One region of the Streptomyces rishiriensis genome, then DNA from elsewhere that is predicted to be linked to it. Evidence: riboswitches for the same ligand, from Rfam matches in the RefSeq annotation. Region 1 holds a riboswitch; each other region holds the start of a gene.
What was found. Region 1 has a riboswitch for S-adenosylmethionine ahead of QF030_RS13315 (aminotransferase class V-fold PLP-dependent enzyme). Riboswitches for the same ligand answer to the same signal wherever they lie in the genome.
Positions count from the first base shown of each region.

Region 2: another riboswitch for S-adenosylmethionine. It lies ahead of thrC (threonine synthase); the one in region 1 lies ahead of QF030_RS13315 (aminotransferase class V-fold PLP-dependent enzyme).
Region 3: another riboswitch for S-adenosylmethionine. It lies ahead of QF030_RS36815 (ABC transporter substrate-binding protein); the one in region 1 lies ahead of QF030_RS13315 (aminotransferase class V-fold PLP-dependent enzyme).

Region 1 is NZ_JAUSWV010000002.1:2,423,740-2,431,307, reverse strand. Features, by position in the region: gene qcrC (cytochrome bc1 complex diheme cytochrome c subunit) at 1-194, shown strand, start outside; gene qcrA (cytochrome bc1 complex Rieske iron-sulfur subunit) at 191-1,252, shown strand; gene qcrB (cytochrome bc1 complex cytochrome b subunit) at 1,249-2,895, shown strand; gene trpD (anthranilate phosphoribosyltransferase) at 3,049-4,113, shown strand; SAM riboswitch class IV at 4,196-4,312, shown strand; gene QF030_RS13315 (aminotransferase class V-fold PLP-dependent enzyme) at 4,492-5,853, shown strand; gene QF030_RS13310 (Lrp/AsnC family transcriptional regulator) at 5,886-6,167, opposite strand; gene QF030_RS13305 (rhomboid family intramembrane serine protease) at 6,164-6,949, opposite strand; gene QF030_RS13300 (hypothetical protein) at 7,123-7,362, shown strand; gene QF030_RS13295 (NYN domain-containing protein) at 7,430-7,568, shown strand, end outside.
Region 2 is NZ_JAUSWV010000002.1:3,924,662-3,932,229, forward strand. Features, by position in the region: gene QF030_RS19820 (helix-turn-helix domain-containing protein) at 1-125, shown strand, start outside; gene QF030_RS19825 (DUF397 domain-containing protein) at 106-315, shown strand; gene QF030_RS19830 (hypothetical protein) at 592-1,425, shown strand; gene QF030_RS19835 (hypothetical protein) at 1,422-1,583, shown strand; gene groL (chaperonin GroEL) at 1,693-3,315, opposite strand; gene QF030_RS19845 (cold-shock protein) at 3,671-3,877, opposite strand; gene QF030_RS19850 (MoaD/ThiS family protein) at 4,331-4,606, opposite strand; gene thrC (threonine synthase) at 4,725-6,023, opposite strand; SAM riboswitch class I at 6,042-6,207, opposite strand; gene QF030_RS19860 (glucosyl-3-phosphoglycerate synthase) at 6,377-7,321, shown strand; gene QF030_RS19865 (alpha,alpha-trehalose-phosphate synthase (UDP-forming)) at 7,463-7,568, shown strand, end outside.
Region 3 is NZ_JAUSWV010000002.1:7,758,114-7,765,681, reverse strand. Features, by position in the region: gene QF030_RS36835 (VOC family protein) at 1-86, opposite strand, end outside; gene QF030_RS36830 (YciI family protein) at 135-686, opposite strand; gene QF030_RS36825 (hypothetical protein) at 892-1,338, shown strand; gene QF030_RS36820 (SAM-dependent methyltransferase) at 1,355-2,173, shown strand; SAM riboswitch class IV at 2,330-2,440, shown strand; gene QF030_RS40695 (putative leader peptide) at 2,400-2,591, shown strand; gene QF030_RS36815 (ABC transporter substrate-binding protein) at 2,814-4,436, shown strand; gene QF030_RS36810 (ABC transporter permease) at 4,445-5,404, shown strand; gene QF030_RS36805 (ABC transporter permease) at 5,401-6,396, shown strand; gene QF030_RS36800 (dipeptide ABC transporter ATP-binding protein) at 6,738-7,568, shown strand, end outside.

The DNA of each region.
Region 1 (7,568 bases):
AGCAGAACAAGAAGGACATCATCGCGTACCTGCACGCGGTCAACAGCGACGAGACGAACAACCCCGGCGGTCTGGAGCTGGGCGGCCTCGGGCCGGTCAGTGAAGGCCTGTTCGCCTGGATCTTCGGTCTCGGTGCCCTGATCGCGGTCGCCGTCTGGGTCGCCGCTCGGACCGCAAAGGCCAGGAAGTCATGAGTAGCAAAGACATTCCAGAAGAGAACCTGCCCGTTGAGCAGGGCCACGCGCACGGCAGCGCCGTAGGCGTCGCGGACGAGCAGAACCCGTTCGCGGACCCCGGTCTGCCGCCCCACGAGCACCGTGTCCAGGACATCGACGAGCGGGCCGCCAAGCGGTCCGAGCGTGCGGTCGCGTTCCTGTTCACGCTGTCGATGCTCGCCACGGTCGGCTTCATCGCCTCGTACGTGGCGATCCCCGCCGACAGGTCGATCTTCGTGTTCCCGATCGGCCACCTCAGCGCGCTGAACTTCGCGCTGGGTCTGACGCTGGGCACGGCGCTGTTCACGATCGGCGCCGGCGCGGTCCACTGGGCCCGCACCCTGATGTCGGACGTCGAGGTCGCCGACGAGCGGCACCCCATCGCCGCGTCTCCCGAGCTCCGCGCGAAGGTCCACTCGGACTTCAAGCAGGGCGCCAAGGAGTCCGCGCTCGGCCGTCGCAAGCTGATCCGCAACACGATGCTCGGCGCGCTCACCCTGGTGCCGCTGTCCGGTGTCGTGCTGCTGCGCGACCTCGGGCCGCTGCCCGAGGACAAGCTGCGTCACACGCTGTGGGCCAAGGGCAAGCTGCTCGTCAACATGAACACGAACGAGCCGCTGCGTCCCTCGGACGTCGCCGTCGGTTCGCTCACCTTCGCCAAGCCCGAGGGCCTGGAGGAGCACGACGAGGAGTTCCAGAACGAGATCGCCAAGGCGGCCCTGATGATCGTCCGGCTCCAGCCGGACAACATCAAGGACAAGCGCGAGCTCGAGTGGTCGCACGAGGGCATCGTGGCGTACTCGAAGATCTGCACCCACGTCGGTTGCCCGATCTCCCTGTACGAGCAGCAGACGCACCACGTGCTGTGCCCCTGCCACCAGTCCACCTTCGACCTCTCCGACGGTGCCCGAGTGATCTTCGGTCCCGCCGGCCACGCCCTGCCGCAGCTGCGCATCGGTGTGAACGACGAGGGCTATCTCGAGGCGCTCGGCGACTTCGAAGAGCCCGTCGGTCCTGCTTTCTGGGAGCGCGGATGAGCACCAACGACAAGACCGAGAGCAACGACTCCCGCGAGCGCGGGAAGGCCCCGGCCGGCGAGCGGATCGCCGACTGGGCCGACGGCCGGCTGGGGATCTACACCCTCGCCAAGGCCAACATGCGCAAGATCTTCCCCGACCACTGGTCGTTCATGCTGGGTGAGATCTGCCTCTACAGCTTCATCATCATCATCCTCACGGGTGTGTACCTGACGCTGTTCTTCCACCCGTCGATGAACGAGGTGGAGTACCACGGCAGCTACGTCCCGCTGCAGGGACAGCTGATGTCGGAGGCGTTCAGCTCGACGCTGCACATCTCCTTCGACGTGCGCGGCGGTCTGCTCATCCGGCAGATCCACCACTGGGCGGCGCTGATCTTCCTCGCCGGCATGTTCGTGCACATGATGCGGGTGTTCTTCACGGGCGCGTTCCGCAAGCCGCGTGAGATCAACTGGCTGTTCGGATTCCTGCTGTTCGTCCTGGGCATGTTCACCGGTTTCACCGGTTACTCGCTCCCGGACGACCTGCTCTCCGGCACCGGTGTCCGCTTCACCCAGGGCGCGATCCTGTCGATGCCCATCGTCGGCACGTACATCTCGATGTTCCTGTTCGGCGGGGAGTTCCCCGGTCACGACTTCGTGGCGCGGTTCTACTCGATCCACATCCTGCTGCTGCCGGGCATCATGCTCGGCCTGGTGGTCGGCCACCTGATCCTGGTCTTCTACCACAAGCACACGCAGTTCGCGGGCCCCGGAAAGAGCAACAAGAACGTCGTCGGCATGCCGCTGCTGCCGGTGTACATGGCCAAGGCCGGAGGCTTCTTCTTCCTGGTCTTCGGTGCCATCGCGGTCATCGCGGGCATCGCGCAGATCAACCCGATCTGGGCCATGGGCCCCTACCGTCCGGACCAGGTGTCCACCGGCGCCCAGCCCGACTGGTACATGGGCTTCGCCGAGGGCCTGATCCGCTTCATGCCGGGCTGGGAGATCAACCTCTGGGGCCACACCCTGGTCCTGGGCGTGTTCATCCCGCTGGTGCTGTTCGGTGTCCTCCTCGCGATCCTCGCTCTCTACCCGTTCATCGAGTCGTGGGTCACGGGCGACAAGCGCGAGCACCACATCCTGGACCGGCCGCGCAACGCCCCGACGCGCACCGCGCTGGGCGTCGGCTGGGTCACGATGTACATGATCATGCTGGTCGGTGGTGGCAACGACCTCTGGGCCACCCACTTCCACCTGTCGATCAACTCGATCACCTGGTTCGTCCGGATCTTCTTCATCGCCGGACCGGTCATCGCGTACATCGCCACCAAGCGGATCTGCCTCGGCCTTCAGCGCCGGGACCGGGACAAGGTGCTGCACGGTCGCGAGACCGGCACCATCAAGCGCCTGCCGCACGGTGAGTTCATCGAGATCCACGAGCCGCTCAGCCAGGAGCAGCTGCACACCCTCACGGCGCACGAGCAGTACGAGCCGGCCGCGATCGGCGCCGCCGTCGACGAGAACGGCGTCGAGCGCAAGGTGACGGGCAAGGAGAAGCTCCGCGCCAAGATCAGCGGCGCGTACTTCGGTGAGGACCAGCAGATTTCGAAGCCCACCGTGGAGGAGTACAAGGAGATCACGAGCGGCCACGGCCACCACTGATCGCTGAGGCGTCGCCACGCCGCAGGAAAGGGCCCCGTCCGGTCTTCGGACGGGGCCCTTTGCCGTGCCCACGGGCTGGATAGGGTGGGGTGCACCTCGTGACGAGGCGCACGACGGCACCCGACGCACACGACGACACACCCAGGAGCGGCTATGAGCGCTGTGACCCCCGCTGGAGGCGACACCGCGGCGGGCCGTTCCTGGCCCGAGGTGCTGAACGGTCTGCTGTACGGACGCGACCAGGACGCCGACGCCACCTTCTGGGCGCTGGACCGGATCATGCGCGGCGAGGCGACCGACGCGCAGATCGCCGGGTTCGTGGTGGCGCTGCGGGCCAAGGGTGAGACCGTCGCCGAGATCAACGGGCTCGTCCGGGCGATGTACGAGCACGCCAACCTGATCGAGGTGCCCGGCCAGACCGTCGACATCGTCGGCACGGGCGGCGACGGTGCGAAGACGGTCAACATCTCCACGATGTCGGCGATCGTCGTGGCCGGCTCGGGCGCCACGGTGGTCAAGCACGGCAACCGGGCCGCCTCCTCCGCGTCCGGCGCCTCGGACGTCCTGGAGAAGCTGGGCGTCAATCTGGAGCTGACCCCGCGCCGGGTGGCCGAGGTGGCCCAGGAGGCCGGGATCACCTTCTGCTTCGCGATCAAGTTCCACCCGGCGCTGCGTCATGTGGGCGCCGCGCGCGGTCAGTTGGGCATCCGCACGGTGTTCAACGTGCTCGGCCCGCTGACCAACCCCGCCAAGGTGCGGGCCCAGGCGGTCGGGGTCGCGGACCCGCGGATGGCGCCGGTGGTCGCGGGCGTCTTCGCCGAGCGCGGCAACTCGTCCCTGGTCTTCCGGGGTGACGACGGCCTCGACGAGCTGACCACGACGGCCACGTCCCATGTGTGGGTCGTCCGTGACGGCAAGGTCACCGAGGAGACCTTCGATCCGCGCGACGTCGGGCTCGAGCTGGTCCCGGTCGAGGCCCTGCGGGGCGGGGACCCGTCGTTCAACGCGGAGGTCGCCCGTCGCCTCCTGGAGGGCGAGAGCGGCCCGGTGCGGGACGCCGTGCTCCTGAACTCGGCGGCGGCGCTGGTGGCCCTGGAGCCGGGCTCCGGGACCCTTGCCGAGCAGCTGCGCGGCGGCATGGACAGGGCGGCCGAGTCGATCGACTCGGGTGCGGCCAAACGGGCGCTGGACCGCTGGGTCGCCGCCACCAACGCGTAGCGCCACGGCACCACCGACGGCCGTCCCGCGATCCGGACACGGGTTGCGGGGCGGCTCCCCCTTCACGTACGTTCCTGTACCAGGTCATGAGTGACAGTCATGAGGCCCCGGCCGACTGTCCGGCAACCCTCCGTCCGTGGCGGGGTGCCCCGGGTGAAGACCAGGCCGTAGGCAGCGAGGTCTACGGCAAGCGCGGACCCCTCGCACTCTTCTGAGTGAGCACCACCAGGGGTCCTGGTCGTTCGAGGGAGCCTTCTGTGAGCAAGCGAATGCGATAGGGCGTAGAGCCCCGCCTCCGCACCCCCTTTCACCTTCCTCCGTGCTCGAGCCATGCCCGCTCGCACGGTGGTTCGTCCTTGCCTCTCACGGGAGTTCCCCATGTCTGTCTCCACCGCTGCCGCCGCCCGTACCGTTTGTGCTCCGCTGCCCGTTCTCGGCAGTGATGTCACGGTTCCGCTCGTGACGGGCGGCGAGGTCGCCTACGCCGCGCTCGACTACGCGGCCAGCGCCCCCGCCCTCCAGCGCGTCTGGGACGACGTGGCGGCCTACGCCCCGTACTACGGCAGCGTCCACCGGGGCGCCGGCTACCTTTCGCAGCTGTCCACGGACCTCTTCGAGAACGCCCGCAGGACGGTGGCCGAGTTCCTGGACTGCCGCTCCGACGACCAGCTGGTCTTCACCCGCTCGACGACGGACTCCCTCAACCTGCTGGCGCGGGCCCTCCCCGCGGACTGCGAGGTCTTCGTCTTCGAGACGGAGCACCACGCCTCGCTGCTGCCCTGGCAGGACGCGCGGGTCACCTACCTCGACGCCCCGCGCACCCCGCGCCAGGCCGTCGAGACGCTGGAGCGGGCCCTGGCCGGCCGTGACCCCCACGGCCCCGCCCTGGTCTGCGTCACCGGCGCCTCGAACGTCACCGGCGAGCTGTGGCCGGTCCGCGAGCTGGCGGCCGCCGCGCACGCGCACGGCGCCCGGATCGTCCTGGACGCCGCCCAGCTGGCCCCGCACCACCCGGTGTCCGTGCGGGACCTGGACGTCGACTGGGTGGCCTTCTCCGGTCACAAGCTGTACGCGCCCTTCGGCTCCGGCGTGCTGGCCGGCCGCGCGGACTGGCTGGTGGCGGCCGACCCGTACCTCGCGGGCGGCGGCGCCAGCCGCAAGGTCACCCGGCGCGAGGACGGGGGAGTGGACGTGGAGTGGCACGAGAGCGCCGCCCGCCACGAGGCCGGCTCCCCGAACGTGATCGGCGCCTACTCCATCGCCTCGGCGTGCAAGGCCCTCGCCGAGGCGGGCTTCGACAGGCTGGTCGCCCGGGAGGAGTACCTGATCGCGAAGGTGCGGGAGGGTCTGGCCGGAGTGCCGCAGGTGAAGGTGCTGTCGCTGTTCGGCGACGACGCGCCGCGGGTCGGCGTGATCTCCTTCGTCGTCGAGGGCTGGAACAGCTCCCACTTCGCCGCCGCGCTCTCCGCCGAGTACGGCATCGGGGTCCGCGACGGCCTCTTCTGCGCCCACCCGCTGGTCCGCACGCTGCTGGGCAGCGAGCCCCAGAGCCAGGGCGAGTGCGGCGCCCCCGAGGCGGCTCCCGGCGAGAAGTCCCTCAACGCGATCCGGGTGAGCTTCGGCGCGGGGACACCGGACGAGCACGTGGACCGCTTCGTGAACGCGGTGCGCGAACTGGTGAGCGACGGCGCGCGGTGGCAGTACCGGACGGAGGACGGCCGCTGCGTGCCCGCGGTGTGAGCGACGGTCCGCCGGAGGCGGTGGTCAGCCGGTCAGGAGTCCAGCCCGATCGCGAACGCCGCCTCCAGGTCGTGCTGGGAGTAGGTACGGAAGGCGACGTGCGTGTCCGTGCCCTCCACCCCGGGGATCTTGCTGATGCTGCCCGGGATGACCTCGGCCAGGTCCTCGTGCTCCTTCACCCGCACCATGGCGATCAGGTCGTACGTCCCGGTGACGGAGAAGACCTCGCTGACGGAGTCCAGCGAAGCGATCCGCTCCGCGATCTCGGGAATCCGGTCCACGCTGGTCTTGATGAGGACGATCGCGGTGATCACGGCTGGTTCTCTCCCTCGGGGGCCGGGGCTGGGGCGGACTTCACTCTAGTCGCCCGCCCGTCTCCCGCCGCCGCCCCTCCGGGGCCGCCCCTGTGGCCCTTCTTCGTCCCGAAACGGGCCCACGCGTAGAGCAGCCCCAGGCCGAAGCCGACGAGGTGCGCCAGGTAGGCCACCCCCGGCCCCTGGGCGGCCCGTCCCGCCGCCACCCACTGGAGGGCCGCCCAGAAGGGCAGCACGACCCAGGCGGGGAAGCGCAGCGGCAGGAAGAACAGGAACGGCAGAAGACTGGTCACCCGGGCCCGGGGGAACAGGTACAGAAACGCCCCGAGGACCGCGGAGATCGCCCCGGAGGCGCCGACCAGGGACTGTGCCGACCCGGTGTTGGCGGCGGCGTAGCCCAGCAGGGCCAGGTAGCCGCAGCCGAGGTAGAAGAGCGTGAACTCGACGCGGCCCATCCGGTCCTCGGTCATCGTTCCGAAGACGTAGAGGAAGAGCATGTTGCCCAGCAGGTGTACCCAGCTGCCGTGGACGAAGAGGGCCGTGGCCGGGGTGAGGGCGGCCCGTGGCGCGCCTTCGAAGAGCTCGGCGGGCACCACCCCCCAGCGCCGGAAGTAGGCCCGCTGCGCGGCCAGCAGCTCGTCGCCGGAGCCGTACACGGGATTGAAGCCCGAGGCGGGCCCGATCAGGAAGACCAGGCAGCACAGGGCGATCAGTGTGCAGAGGACCGGCGCCGGGCGGTTGCGGACCGCCCTGCCGACCGTCCCGTTCCAGTTGCCGATCATGGGTACAAAGCATGACGTAACCGGACGCGCTCGTCCGGACCGCCTCGCCGCCGCGGACGGGTGGGCGGCGAGTACCCGCCAGGCCGTAGGGTTACGAGCCATACACGCGGGGGAGCCTCCGGCCCGACCCCGGCGACCGCGAGCACGACACCAGAAGGAAGTGGAAAGCCACGATGACGGTTCCCCTGCCGACCGCCGCGACGCGGTGGCGCTGCACGCTCTGCGGCAATCTCACGCGGTTCGACGTGACGCGCTCGTCGAAGGTCGTCGAGTACGTGCACCTCGACCTCGCCGGTGAGCCGAAGGTCGAGGAGCGCGACGTGGTCAGTGAGACCATCGAGTCGGTGCGGTGCCGCTGGTGCAACGCGGTGGACCAGGTAGAACTCGTGGATCGGCCGGGCGCCGGTTCCTGACGACGGGGTCCCCCGCTCGAGCGAAGTCGAGAGCGGGGGAGGCCCGCACAGTATTGGGGTGTGACGGATGGTGGAGAGCGCAGGCGGGGGGCCGGGCGACGGCGCCGCCGAGATGCTCGACCGTCCGCTGCCGGACGGTGTGCGGCGCAGGGTCGTGCAGATCGTCTCCGACGGCTTCGGCGGGCTGACCGTCGGTGAACTGCCCG
Region 2 (7,568 bases), 1.5 Mb from region 1:
CCACCGTCGCCCGCCACACCCTGACGTTCAACCTGCTCCAGGCAACGGCGCTTTCCCCGCAGGATTCACTGGCTCTGCTGGAGTCGGTGGCGCAGGATTACGAGCATGGACAACCGCAGCCGTGAGTACGACCTGAGCACCGCCACCTGGCACAAGTCCAGCTACAGCGGCGGAGAGGGCGGCAACTGCCTGGAGGTCGCCCCCGGCCACCCCACCCTCGTCCCCGTCCGGGACTCCAAAACCCCCCTCGGCCCGAAGCTCGCGTTCCGGGCCGAAGCATGGGCCGCGTTCGTGGAGAACCTCAAGGACAACTGATCCACACCGGCCCCGAAGCTCAAGCGCCCAGCTCCGAGCCCTCTTTGCATGGATCGGTAGGAGGGTCCCAACCCACCCTCCCACCCGGCGAGTTGACGTGGAGCGACCGACTTGCCACGGAAGGTCACCACCCCCTAGCGTGCGCATAACGAAACAGCCCCCGCCAGGTGCGCCAACACCTGCGGGGGCTTGACCTACAAGATCGAAAGCAGTCGATCCGTGGCTGACGCCAAGCTTAGTGCCGCCTCCCCGCTCGCGCACGTATCCCCGCACCCGATGGCCAATCCGGGTTACGGAAAGCGCGCCGCGCCGGGACAACTCCCCCGCACCAGGAACGACTTCGCGCACCTCCCGCCCCGCGAAGCGGCCATCGCCGCATATCTCGACCGGCTGCCCGACGGTACGGACATCTCCGTGAAGACGCTGGCCAAGCAGCTCCCGTACGGTCAGTGCGCCCTGCGCACAGCCCTCAACCGCATCCAGCAGGCCGGGCACTTGAGGCGAGGCCGGGAACGTATGGCGACCGCTTCGGGCGAGTCGCGCTGGATCACCCGAACGTGGTTCACCCGTACCGCACGTGACGACGGCTGGTGGGCGACGTTCACGCGAGGTGACGTACCGGAGGAGTCGGCGGACCCCGAACGAGCCCGGGCCGCCACCCGCTCCCGCGCCCACGTCCTCCTCGCCGCCCTCGGCCGCACAGCCCCCGTCCTCTCGCTCTCCGCCGCCGACTGCGCGCGGCTCGCCCCGCTGGTGGAGGAGTGGTTCGCGCGGGGAGCCACCGAGGAGACGCTCACCGCCGCCCTGACCGCAGGACTGCCCACTCCCGTCCACAGCCCGGCGGCCCTGCTGCGCCGCCGCCTGACGGACAAGCTCCCACCGGAGCCGCCTGTCCCACGCCCGCCCCGCCGGATGCTGGAGTGCGCGAAGTGCGGTCTCCCGGGCCGCTCGGAGTCCTTGCCCGGCGGCCTGTGCGGCGGCTGCCGGGGCGAGTGCGGACCCGCTCACCCCCCGGCGCCGGTACCCACCTCGACCGTCCACGCCCATGCGGCGGGCATCCGAGCCGCGATGTCCCGGAGACACCCGGAAAGGACAGCAGCATCCCGGTGATCAGCGAACCGGAAGAGCTTCGGCGGATGCGGGACGAGGCCGACGCCGACGAAGCGCGGGCTCGTGAGGCGGCGCCGTCCGGCCTGTCGATGTCGTACGACGCGTTCGTGCACCGGTTGGGGACGGAGGGACCACCGGGGGCCGTACGCAGCACCTGACGCCCCTCGCCGCGATCTCGGCACCCCGGAAACGCCCGAGGGCGGCACCCCCCGTTTCCGGGAAGTGCCGCCCTCGGCGTGAAGGACAGGCGATCAACCGTCAGGTCGATCAGAAGTCCATGTCACCGCCGGGCATACCGCCACCGGCAGGCGCGGCGGACTTCTCCGGCTTGTCGGCGATGACGGCCTCGGTGGTGAGGAACAGCGCGGCGATGGAGGCGGCGTTCTGCAGGGCAGAGCGCGTGACCTTCGCCGGGTCGATGATGCCTTCGGCGATCATGTCGACGTACTCGCCGGTCGCGGCGTTCAGGCCGTGACCGATGGGCAGGTTGCGGACCTTCTCGACGACGACGCCACCCTCGAGACCACCGTTGACGGCGATCTGCTTGAGCGGGGCCTCGAGCGCGATGCGCACGGCGTTGGCGCCGGTCGCCTCGTCACCCTCGAGTTCCAGCTTCTCGAAGACGGCGGACGCCTGGATGAGCGCAACGCCACCACCGGCGACGATGCCCTCCTCGACGGCGGCCTTCGCGTTGCGGACGGCGTCCTCGATGCGGTGCTTGCGCTCCTTGAGCTCCACCTCGGTGGCGGCGCCGGCCTTGATGACCGCGACACCTCCGGCGAGCTTCGCCAGGCGCTCCTGCAGCTTCTCGCGGTCGTAGTCCGAGTCGCTGTTCTCGATCTCGGCGCGGATCTGGTTGACCCGGCCGGCGACCTGGTCCGAGGACCCGGCACCGTCGACGATGGTGGTCTCGTCCTTGGTGATGACGACCTTGCGGGCCTTGCCGAGCAGGTCGATGGTCGTGTTCTCGAGCTTGAGACCGACCTCCTCGGAGATGACCTCGCCACCGGTGAGGATGGCGATGTCGTTCAGCATCGCCTTGCGGCGGTCGCCGAAGCCCGGGGCCTTGACCGCGACGGACTTGAAGGTGCCGCGGATCTTGTTGACGACCAGCGTCGACAGGGCCTCGCCCTCGACGTCCTCGGCGATGATCAGCAGCGGCTTGCCGCCCTGCATGACCTTCTCGAGGAGCGGGAGCAGGTCCTTGACGTTGGCGATCTTGGAGTTCGCGATCAGGATGTACGGGTCGTCGAGGACGGCCTCCATACGCTCCATGTCGGTGGCGAAGTACGCCGAGATGTAGCCCTTGTCGAAGCGCATACCCTCGGTGAGCTCCAGCTCCAGACCGAAGGTCTGGGACTCCTCGACGGTGATGACGCCTTCCTTGCCGACCTTGTCCATCGCCTCGGCGATGAGCTCGCCGATCTGGGTGTCGGCGGCGGAGATGGAGGCCGTGGAGGCGATCTGCTCCTTGGTCTCGACATCCTTGGCCTGCTCGAGCAGGGCACCGGAGACGGCCTCGACGGCCTTCTCGATCCCGCGCTTGAGGGCCATGGGGTTGGCGCCGGCGGCTACGTTGCGCAGGCCTTCCTTGACCAGGGCCTGGGCGAGGACGGTCGCGGTGGTCGTACCGTCACCGGCGACGTCGTCCGTCTTCTTGGCGACTTCCTTGACCAGCTCGGCGCCGATCTTCTCGTACGGGTCCTCGAGCTCGATCTCCTTGGCGATGGAAACACCATCGTTGGTGATCGTGGGTGCGCCCCACTTCTTCTCGAGGACGACGTTGCGGCCCTTGGGGCCGAGCGTCACCTTCACGGCGTCCGCGAGCTGGTTCATGCCGCGCTCGAGGCCGCGCCGTGCCTCCTCGTCGAACGCGATGATCTTGGCCATGTGAAGTGGTCCTCCCGGACTGGGGTGGATTGCTCCGGACCGCGCTGGCGCCCGCGACGGACGGCTCGCCGGCCTCGTGGTTCCTTGCCCCACCTGGCCTGCGGGCCTCACCGACCCGGTCCTCGTTGTCACTCTCACCTTCAGAGTGCTAACGCCAATGATTAGCACTCGACCCATGAGAGTGCAAGCGCCTCCGCCGGACCGGGCCCCTTCCGGACACCTCCCACGGGGGCCTCGCGGTCGCCGCCGGGCACCCCCGCGCAGTCCCGGGACAGACCGAAGGGCTCGCCCCCCGTGGGAGTGCGAGCCCTTCGTCAGTTGTACAGAAGAACGACGCTTTCAGTCGGCGCGTGCTTCAGCCGGTCGCGAGCCGGACCATGTCCGCCTGCGGCCCCTTCTGACCCTGCGAGATCTCGAAATCGACCCGCTGACCCTCTTCCAGGGTGCGGTAGCCGTCCATCTGAATCGCGCTGTAGTGGACGAAAACATCCGCACCACCGTCGACCGCGATGAAGCCGTACCCCTTCTCCGCGTTGAACCATTTGACGGTGCCCTGAGCCATGCCTAACTCCCCTATTACTGGCCCTTGCACAGATCCACACTTCGCGGATCCGGGTCAGACCTCACCCCCCGGTTGGCTTGGGGGCGTGCGCCGGAACGCGTCGACCGCGGCTGAATGTATCTGTCCAACTGCCGTCTGCAACAGGTCAGTCGGACGAGAATTCCGGACGTGCGGGATCCGGAATGTGGCGAGAATTCGCCTGAATTGAGGGCAAGTCGGGCCCTACATAAGCCGCAAAAGCCACGAAAGAGGCGCGCACATTGGCTGCTTCTTGTCGGGCGTGGGGCGGAGAGAAAAGACGCCGGATCCGTGGATCAGGACCGGGTTCCCCAACTGTACCGCGCTCAACCACATTGAATTGCCCCCTCCGCTTCTATCGCGGAGAGGGCAATTCGATGAACGCTCGGTAATCGCTGTTACCGACGGTTACTACCGATGGGTACTGAACACGGGTCAGCCGCCGGCGACGGCCGGGATGATCGAGACGCCCGCACCGTCCGGAGTCACCGTCTCCAGACCCTGCTCGAACCGGACGTCGTCGTCGTTCACGTACACGTTGACGAACCGGCGCAGCTTGCCCTGGTCGTCCAGGATCCGGGCGGCGATGCCGGTGTGGTTCTTCTCCAGATCGGAGACGACCTCGCCGAGGGTGCCGCCCTCGGCCTTCACCTCGGCGGCGCCACCCGTGTAGGTGCGGAGGATGGTGGGGATGCGGACGGTAACGCTCATGACTTTCGACCTCCGGTCAGGCGGAGCGCCCCCGAAGGGGCGCGGGGCTGCTGGATCGTGCGGCTGCCGCCGGGTGGGCTGCGACCAGCCCCGCGACCCGCGCACGGACATCAGATTCTCAGCCGAGACCCGCGTCCCGGAACGACTCCAGGTTCGGGCGGATGGTCGCGGTCAGACCGGTGCCGGCCACCGCGTCCAGCGTCTTCAGGCCGTCGCCGGTGTTCAGCACGACGGTGGTGAGCGTCGGGTCGAGAAGACCGTTCTCGATCAGCTTGCGCGTCACGCCCACCGTCACCCCGCCGGCGGTCTCCGCGAAGATGCCCTCGGTCCGCGCCAGCAGCTTGATGGCGTCGACGACCTGCTCGTCGTCCACGTCCTCCACCGCACCGCCGGTGCGCCGCGCGATGTCGAGGACGTACGGGCCGTCCGCCGGGTTGCCGATGGCCAGCGACTTGGCGATGGTGTTCGGCTTCTGGGGGCGGACCACGTCGTGCCCGGCCTTGTAGGCGACGGACACCGGGGAGCAGCCCTCGGCCTGCGCGCCGAAGATCTTGTACGGCCTGTCCTCGACGAGTCCGAGCTTGATCAGCTCCTGGAGACCCTTGTCGATCTTCGTCAGCTGGGAGCCGGAGGCGATCGGCACGACCAGCTGGTCCGGCAGCCGCCAGCCGAGCTGCTCGCAGATCTCGTACGCCAGCGTCTTGGAGCCCTCGGCGTAGTACGGCCGCAGGTTGACGTTGACGAAGCCCCAGCCCTCGCCCGCCGGGTCGCCGATGAGCTCGGAGCAGAAGCGGTTGACGTCGTCGTAGTTGCCCTCGATGCCGACGAGCTCGCCGCCGTAGATCGCGGCCATGACGACCTTGCCCTGCTCCAGGTCGTGCGGGATGAACACGCAGGACCGGAAGCCCGCCCGGGCGGCGGCGGCGCCGACGGCACCGGCCAGGTTGCCCGTGGAGGAGCAGGACAGAGTGGTGAATCCGAACGCGCGGGCGGCCTCGATGGCCTGGGCGACGACCCGGTCCTTGAAGGAGTGCGTCGGGTTGCCGGAGTCGTCCTTGACGAAGAGCTTGCCGGCGTCGACGCCCAGTTCACGGGCGAGGTTGTCGGCCTGGACGAGCTTGGTCCAACCAGGGTTGATGTTGGGCTGGTCGGCCACGTCCGCCGGGACGGGCAGCAGCGGCGCGTAGCGCCAGATGTTCGCGGGTCCCGCCTCGATGCGCTTGCGGAGCTCCTCCGTGTCGTAGGAGGAGAAGTCGTAGGCGATCTCGAGCGGGCCGAAACATTCCTCGCAGGCGAAGACCGGGCCGAGGGGCACGCGGTGTCCGCACTCGCGGCAGCTCAACGCAGTGGCCGGACCGAGGTCGACAGCAGAGGACGTCGTAGAGTCGGTGGTGCTTGCAACAGTCTGCGCAGCCATGTGAGGCGAGGCCCTTTCTCCTCATCTTTCTCACGACGCATCTCGCCGTGAGACGGATTTGGCACCTTCCCGAGCCGGGAGCCTCGCGGAGCGGTCACCACGTGGATCGGTGAGCGTTACGAGACCGGCTGGAGGGTTGCCGGGGCTTCATCGGGCCGTATCCCTCTGCCCCTCTGGATGAGCGGTATGAAGTTGTGAACGGGAGCGACCTCGGACATGCGATGGTCATCCGCGTTGTTCAAGACTGTAACCGAAGGCCAGGACAGTTGAGATAGTCGTCCGTACCGCGAGATGGATCACACGGTCACGTCCTGTGCACCCGGTGTGATCAAGACAGTGAGGAGCCGCAGACTGTGCTTCAAGAAACTGAGCGCTGGCTGGCCACCCGCTCCTGGTCCGCGACCGATCGTCCGCTGCACCGGATCCTGGCCGCGAAGCGCGCCACCAACCAGTCGGTGTCCGTCGTCCTGCCCGCGCTGAACGAGGAGGAGACGGTCGGTGACATCGTCGCGATCATCCGTCACGACCTCATGCACCAGGTCCCGCTCGTCGACGAGATCGTGGTCGTCGACTCGGGATCGACCGACCGCACGTCGGAGGTGGCCGCGGCGGCCGGCGCGCGGGTCGTCCACCGGGACGACATCCTGCCGCGGATACCGGCCGTGCCCGGCAAGGGCGAGGTCCTGTGGCGCTCCCTGCTGGTCACCACCGGGGACATCGTCTGTTTCATCGACGCCGATCTGAGGGAGTTCTCCTCGGACTTCGTCTCGGGGATCGTCGGCCCGCTGCTCACCGACCCCGGGGTGGACCTGGTCAAGGGCATGTACGACCGTCCGCTGGGCGGCGCGGCCGGCCAGGGCGGCCGGGTCACCGAGCTGATGGCCCGCCCGCTGCTCAACATGCACTGGCCGCAGCTGGCCGGGTTCGTGCAGCCGCTGGGCGGCGAGTACGCGGCCCGCCGCGGTCTGCTGGAGCAGCTGCCCTTCCCCGTCGGTTACGGCGTGGAGCTGGGCATGCTGGTCGACGCCCTGCACCTGGTGGGCCTGGACGCCCTCGCCCAGGTCGACATCGGCGTGCGCAAGCACCGTCACCAGGACGGACAGGCCCTGGGCCGGATGGCGGCGGCCATCTACCGCACCGCCCAGCTCCGGCTGGCCCGCGGGCACCTGATCCGCCCGTCCCTCACCCAGTTCGAACGGAGCACGGACGGCTTCGAGCCGCGCACCTACTCCGTGGACACCGAGGAACGGCCGCCGATGGCGGAGATCGCGGAGTACGCGACCCGCAAGGTCGCGTGAACCGTCGGACGGGCCGTACACGGCAACAGCGCCGATAACGGCTGTATCCAGCCAGACGCGGCGATATACCGCCGGACACGGCCCGTCCACGCAGCGCGACCGTACGTTTGAGCGTTTCCCGACCGGGCTAGGTTGAGGCGTATGGCTTCCACGCACGACACTGCCCCGACCGCCGAGGTGCTGGTCGCGTCCAACCGCGGCCCGGTCTCCTACGAAGTGCGCGAGGACGGCTCGCTGCACGCGAAAC
Region 3 (7,568 bases), 5.3 Mb from region 1:
AAGCGCCGCGCCCGGTCCAGATCCCGGGCCGGAAGCCTGGTCGCCACGCGTCCCCGGGCCAGAAGGTTCCTGTCGTCTGCGTTCATGCCTCCACTGTCACGCAACACCGCGCCGGACGGAGGGCGACCCCGGGGTCATGACGGCCGGCCGCCGAACTGCCAGGCATGGACTTCGACGTCGGCATACCGTTCCGGAGCCAGGACGGCGCGCGCCGCGTCCGGGTCCGAGGCTCTGAGCAGCACCGCGGCGCCCACCCGGGTGACGCCGTCGTCGGACAGCAGCGGGCCGTACGCGATCAGCTCGTCGCGGTCGGCCGGCACATCGAGGCCGGCGTCCCGCTCCGGGCCGAGACCGAGCACCAGGTACCGGTCGCCACCGGTCCGGCCACCGGGGAAGTCCCACATGGTGCGCCCCAGCAGGTTGTGCCACCGGCGCAGCAGCACGTCCCGGTAGACACCGGCCTGGTAGTTGGGCTCGTCGAAGGCGAACGCGCGGGCGGCGGCGGCATCCGGGAGGTCGACGACGTGCACACTGCCGGTGGGCGTGCCGTCGGCGGCGGCGAAGGTCGGTCCCCGGGCGATCATCTGCGCGGCGTACCCGTCCATGTAGGACCAGTGCTTCTCCAGCAGCTCGTCGCGCAGGGCGGCGGAGTCGGGCCGGTCACGGTGGTAGCAGAAGAACTCCATAACGGCAGACCCTTCCCAAGTCGGCCCGGTATCTCAACAGGCTTTCGGCGAGGACGACCGCAGGCACGGGTTTCCTTACGGGGACGGGTGACGCGAACGCCCCCGTGCCGCGTGGCCCGGACGCCGCACGGCGCCGGTCGGGCCGACCGGGGCTGGGCCGCCCCTCGGACCCGGGGCGGGCGGCTACGAGGAGACCGTGCCGGACGTGCCGGATCCCGCCCTGCCGGAGCTCTGCGGCGACGGTCCGGCCGAGTCCCGCGACGCCGACCTCGACCAGGAGATCACCCGCCTCGCGCGCACCGTGGACGCGGCGGCCGCCGGCGAGCCCTGGGACGGCGACGCGCAGGGCGCGCTGCCGTCGTCCCTGCGCCGCCGGCTCCGGCACGCGCCTTCCGGTACGGCCGCAGCCGACGACCGCACCCCGCCGGCCCGAGGCCCTGTTGCCGCGCAGCAGGAGCAACCGGTCCGCGCGGTGCCCACCGTCACGGCGGTCACGCCACCGGCACGGCCGTCATCGACGGCGGAGCGTGGCCATGCGCACCCGGACGTTCCGGTGAGAGCACTGTTCGAACCCGCCGAAAATGTGAACGGATGTACGTCACGGGGTCGTTGGGACGTAGGTTGTGGCTCGAACTGCCCACGCCTCGGCTGAAAGACGGACACCCCTCATGACCGACGACGATGTGACCACGCCCGGATCAGCGGCACCTCAGAAGATCGACACCTCGGTGCCGCACTCGGCCCGCATCTGGAACTACTGGCTGGGCGGGAAGGACAACTACCCCGTCGACGAGCAGGCCGGTGACGCCTACACCGCCGTGTTCCCGGGCATCGTCACCATCGCCCGCAGCAGCCGGGCGTTCCTGCGCCGCAACATCACGTACCTGGTCTCCGAGGCGGGCGTCCGGCAGTTCCTGGACGTCGGAACCGGCCTGCCGACCGCCGAGAACACCCACGAGGTCGCCCAGCGGCTCGCCCCCGAGACCAGGATCGTCTACGTCGACAACGATCCGCTGGTCCTGGCCCACGCCCGTGCCCTGCTCTACTCCACCGCGGAGGGCGCGACCTCGTACGTCGACGCCAATGTGCTGGAACCGGAGCGCATCCTGGCGAGCGCCGCCGAGACACTGGACTTCAGCCGTCCCACCGCGCTCATCCTCAGCAACATCCTTGGCCACGTCGCCGACCACGACCAGGCCCGCTCCATCGTCACCCGCCTGATGGCGGCACTGCCGTCCGGCAGCTACCTCTCCGTCAACGACGGCTCGCGAGGCATCGACCCGGTCTTCGAGGCGGCCCAGGACGCCTACAACGAGAGCGGCGCCGTCCCGTACAACCTGCGCACCGTCGAGGAGATCACGGCGTACTTCGACGGACTCGAGCTCCTGGAGCCCGGAGTCGTCCCGGTCCCCCTGTGGCGCCCGGAGGTCACCTCCCCGGCTCCGGCCGTCATCGCCGAACACGGCGGCCTCGCCCGCAAGCCGTAACAACCCCCACGCCGGCGTACCGACCGTCACCGGACGGGCCGCCGGTCGGCCCCGATGCCGCTCCGCCGCACCGGCTGTCACGACCCGTGCGGCGGAGCCGTGCAACTCTCCTACCGATATTGACGGATAATCTCAGCACTCCGTAAGATCGGCCCCGGCATCGAGTGTCAGCAACGAGCCCTGGCTAGCTGACCGGCAACCCTCCTTCCGCGGTGGGGTGCTCCAGGTGAAAGCCCGGCAGGGTCACCGACTCTGCAAGCGCGTGGCCCCGGTTCAGGGGCCTGAGACGGGGAGGACCAGCGTGCGGCACAGCGGCAACCTGAGCGCCTCGATCGCGACCGCGGCCCTGTTCTGCGGATTCTCGCGCCGACGCCACATCGACCTGCGCCGTTCCGCCAGCTGTCTGTGTCAGGGCTGACCACGCCCGACCTCGCAGGCTGACCTCCGCCACGGCGCGGTCACCTCGCCGTCGCCGCCCGTCGATCCGCCACGGTCGATCCGCCACCGGCGTCGGCATCCCTCCCCTGAACAGTTCTGAGCAGTGCCGACCCCTGTGCGGGGCCGGCACCCTCCGCGCATCCCCATGGCCGCGTCCGGCACCGGCATGTGTGCGGTGACCCTGGAGTAGGAGAACCATTCCGTGACAGCACATCCGGATTCCCGTACCCCCCGGTGGGCGGCGCTCGCCGCACTCGTGACCAGCAGCCTGCTGCTCAGCGCCTGCTCGTCGAGCGGCAGCGGCAGTTCGAGCGGCGAGGGCGGCCGCCCCAAGTCGGGTGGCACCCTGACCTTCGCGGTGAGCTCCGACGCCGGCTGCGTCGATCCCCAGCAGGTGGGCAGCAACGACACCATCTACTCCCTGCGTCAGATCGTCGACTCCCTGACGGACCAGGACCCCAAGACCGGCAAGATCGTGCCGTGGCTCGCGAAGAGCTGGGAGGTCAGCTCCGACACCACGACGTTCACGTTCCACCTGAGATCCGGAGTCACGTTCAGCGACGGATCGCCGCTGACCGCCCAGGTGGTCAAGGAGAACTTCGACGCGGTGCCGAAGCTGGGCGCCCTGGCCACCCTCGCCCAGGGGTACCTGAGCGGTGTGGAGAGCACCACCGCCGTCGACCCGCTCACGGTGCGGGTGAGGTTCAAGCAGCCCAACGCGCAGTTCCTCCAGGCCACGGCCACCCACTCGCTCGGCATCGAATCGTCGGCGAGCGTGCGCAGGAGCCCCCAGGAGAAGTGCAGCAAGGGAGTGGTCGGATCCGGGCCGTTCGAGCTGAACGGCTATGTGCAGAACCAGTCGATCACCCTGGCCAGGCGCGCCGAGTACGCCTGGGGTTCCTCGCTGTGGACCAAACAGGGCGCGGCATACCTGGACAAGCTGGTGTTCAAGGTGGTGCCCGAGGCGGGTGTGCGCACCGGCAGCCTCCAGTCCGGCCAGGTGGACGCGATCGGCAGCGTCGGCAGGGCCAACGAGGCGGCGCTGCGGGGCGGCGCCGTGAACCTCCAGCAACGAGCCAACCCGGGTGTGGTGTTCAACCTGGGACTCAACAACTCCCGGCCGCTCCTGAAGGACGCGAAGGTGCGCCAGGCGATCCTGTTCGCCATCGACCGGCAGCAGATCGTCGACGCCGTGTTCCCGACCGGCACCGAGCCGGCGACCAGCATCCTGGCGCGCACCACACCGGACCACACCGATCTCGGCTCGGACCTGGCCTTCGACGCGGCCAGGGCGAAGTCCCTCCTGGACTCGGCCGGTTGGAAGGCGGACGGCGACGGCGTCCGGGTCAAGGACGGCAAGAGGCTGAGCCTGACCGTCAAGTGGTTCGCCAACGCGGCCACCAACCAGCCCGCCCTGGAACTGATCCAGCAGCAGCTCAAGGCCGTCGGCGTGGAGGTGGTGCTCAAGCAGCTCCAGATCGCGCAGTTCTCGCCGACTCTCCAGTCCGGCGACTTCGACGCGGTGTGGGGCAACGTGACCCGCGCCGACCCGGACATCCTGCGCAGCTCGTACTCCACCCGGCTGGCCAACTTCTACCACCTGCCGGCCGGCCCGCTCGACTCCGCGCTGACCCAGCAGGCCGCGACGACCGACGCGGCGAAGCGCAAGCAACTGGTCGCCCAGGCACAGCAGTTGATCGTGCGGAACGCCTACGCCGTGCCCGTGGTGGAGCTGCAGACCCAACTGGGGGTGGCGAAGAAGGTGCACGACCTCGACTTCGACGCCTCCAGCCGGATCCAGCTGCACGACACCTGGATCGGGTAGCGGCCGGCATGCGTCCCTATGTGGCCAAGCGGCTCGCGCAGGCCCTCGGAGTGCTGTGGGCGGCCTACACGTTGTCCTTCCTCGTGCTGGACTACCTGCCCGGAGATCCCGTCTCGGCGATGGCCGGCGCGGGAGCGGACACCGGGCAGGTCGATCCCGCCCAACTCGCGTCGCTGCGGCACGAGTACGGCTTCGACAAACCGGTTCTCGCGCAGTATGCCGACTACCTCGGCAGGGCGGTACGCGGTGACTTCGGCGACTCGGTGTCCACCGGCCGACCGGTGACCTCGACGCTGGCCGACGCGCTGCCGCAGACCCTCCAGCTGACCGGGGCGGCGCTGCTGCTCGCGGTGGTCCTCGGCGGCGGGCTCGCCGTGCTGGCGACCTACACCACCCGGCGATGGCTGCGGCAGCTGCTGCTGTCGTTGCCCCCGCTGGGGGTGTCGGTACCGACGTTCTGGGTCGGGCTGGTGCTCGTCGAGCTGTTCTCCTTCCGGACGCGGCTGTTCCCGGCGTTCGGCAACGACGGGCTGCGGGGCCTGGTCCTGCCCGCGGTGACCCTGGCCGTCCCGACCGGCGCCCTGGTGGCGCAGGTGCTGGCCAAGAGCCTGCTCACGGCGCTGGACCAGGCCTATGTGGAGACCGCCCGGGCCAAGGGCGCCGGCCGGCTGCGGATCCATCTGCGGCACGCGCTGCGCAACGCCTCGCTGCCCGCGCTGACGGTCGTAGGACTGCTGGCCGGCCAGCTGATCGCCGGCTCGGTCGTCGTCGAGTCGGTGTTCTCCCGCGACGGCCTGGGCCGGGTGACCGCCGCCGCGGTCACCGTCCAGGACATCCCGCTGGTCCAGGGCGTCGTGGTGTTCGGGGCGCTGATCTTCGTGACGGCCAATCTGATCGTCGATCTCGTCTACCCGCTGCTCGACCCGCGGATCGTGGTGGCGGCGAGCAGGAAGGTGCGCCCCGCATGAGCCGGACACTTGCCGACGGTGTCGCCGCCGGAGCCGACGGCGCAGAGGGAACGGACGCACCCGGAGCAGCGACGGGAGCGGCCGAAACGGTCGGAGCGGCCGGCCTGGCCCGACCGTTGGATCCCGGTGCGGAGCCGGGACCCGCGAATGCCGGTCCCGGCTCCGGACCGAGACGGTTCCTGAGGTTCCTGCTGCGCAGGCCCGGGCTGCTGGCCTCGGTCCTGGTGCTGGTGCTGGTGGTGCTGGCCGCTTTCTGGCCAGGGCTGTTCACTTCACAGGACCCGCTGCACGGCGTGCCTGCGGAGAACTTCCGAAGCCCCAGCGGCGGGCACTGGTTCGGCACCGACGAGCTGGGACGTGACGTGTTCTCGCGCGTGGTGCACGGCGCCCAGCTGTCGCTGAAGGCGACCCTGATCGCGGTCGGGTTCGCGTTCGTGGTCGGCGGTCTCATCGGCCTGGTCGCCGGGTTCGTGGGCCGCTGGGTCGAGGACGTGCTGATGCGCTTCGTCGACGTACTGCTGTCGATCCCCTCGCTGTTCCTGTCCCTGGCCCTGGTCACCGCGCTGGGCTACGGCACGGTGAAGGTGGCGGTCGCGGTCGGCATCGCCAGCGTGGCCGGCTTCGCCCGGGTGACCCGGGCCGAGGTGCTGCGGGTGCGCCAGGCGGTCTTCGTCGAGGCCTCCCGCTCCTGCGGGGCCCGCTGGTACTCGGTGCTGGGACGGCACGTACTGCCCAACGCGGCGGGCCCGGTGATCGTGCTGGCCACCCTCGAGTTCGGCGCCGCCATCCTCGCCGTGTCGTCACTCAGCTTCCTCGGTTACGGGGCGCCTCCACCGGCGCCGGAGTGGGGCACGTTGATCTCGGACGGGCGCAACTACCTGGCCAACGCCTGGTGGCTCACCGCGCTGCCCGGACTGGCGATCGCGGCGACGGGCCTCGCCACCAACCGCCTCGCGCGGGCGCTGGACGGCGAATGGGCCCGGCAGCGATGACCGGCCCGACGAACCGACCCGGGACGGACGAACCCGCGACATACGTGAGCGTGACGAACAAACCGGAGACGGACCTGACCGTGACGGGAGAACCCGAGACGGACGCACCCGAGAGAGGAGGAGAACCCGTGACCCGCGAGGCCACCACCGCCCAGCCCGTGCCCGACCGGCCCGTGCCCGACCGGCCCGTCATCAGCCACAGCGCGAACGGCCACAGTCCGACCGGTCGGGCCACTGCCGACGGAGCCGCGACCGACGAGTTCGCACCCGACGGAGCCGCGACCGACGAGGCTGCCGCGGACGAGGTCCAGCGGGCCGAAGCTTCGGACGACGAGCCCGCGTTGCTACAGGTACGCGGCCTGTCGGTGTCCTACCGCACCCGCGGCGGCACCGTGCACGCGGTACGCGGCGTGGACCTCGACGTGTGGCCCGGGCAGGTCACCGCGGTGGTCGGCGAGTCGGGTTCCGGGAAGAGCACGACCGCGCACGCGATCACCCGGCTGCTGGCGGCCAACGGCGGCATCGACGCCGGGACGGTCCGCTTCGGCCGGCACGACCTCACCGCACTGTCGGAGCGGGAGCTGCGTGCCGTACGCGGCGCGCGGATCGGTCTGGTGCCGCAGGACCCGACGGTGTCGCTGAACCCCGTCAAACGCGTCGGTGAGCAGGTCGCCGAGGTGCTGCGGATCCACGGGCTGGCGACCCGCCGCTCCGCTCCGTCGGCCGCGATCGCGATCCTGGACCAGGCGGGGCTGCCCGACGCGGCCACGCGCGCCCGGCAGTACCCGCACGAACTGTCGGGCGGGATGCGTCAACGGGCCCTGATCGCGGTCGCCATCGCCGCCAAGCCGCAGCTGATCATCGCCGACGAGCCGACCAGCGCCCTCGACGTCACCGTTCAGCGGGTGATCCTCGACCACCTCCAGCACCTCACCGAGGAGTCCGGCACCGCCGTGCTGCTGGTGACGCACGATCTCGGCGTGGCCGCCGACCGGGCGCAGCGGATCGTGGTCATGGCCGGGGGCCGGGTCGTCGAGGCAGGGCCCACCCGGGACGTCCTGGAGAACCCGCAGCACGCGTACACCCGGCGGTTGCTGGCCGCCGCGCCCAGTCTCTCCACGGCCCGGCCGCGCACCGTCACATCGGTGACCGCGCCGGCCCCCGGCGAGGCA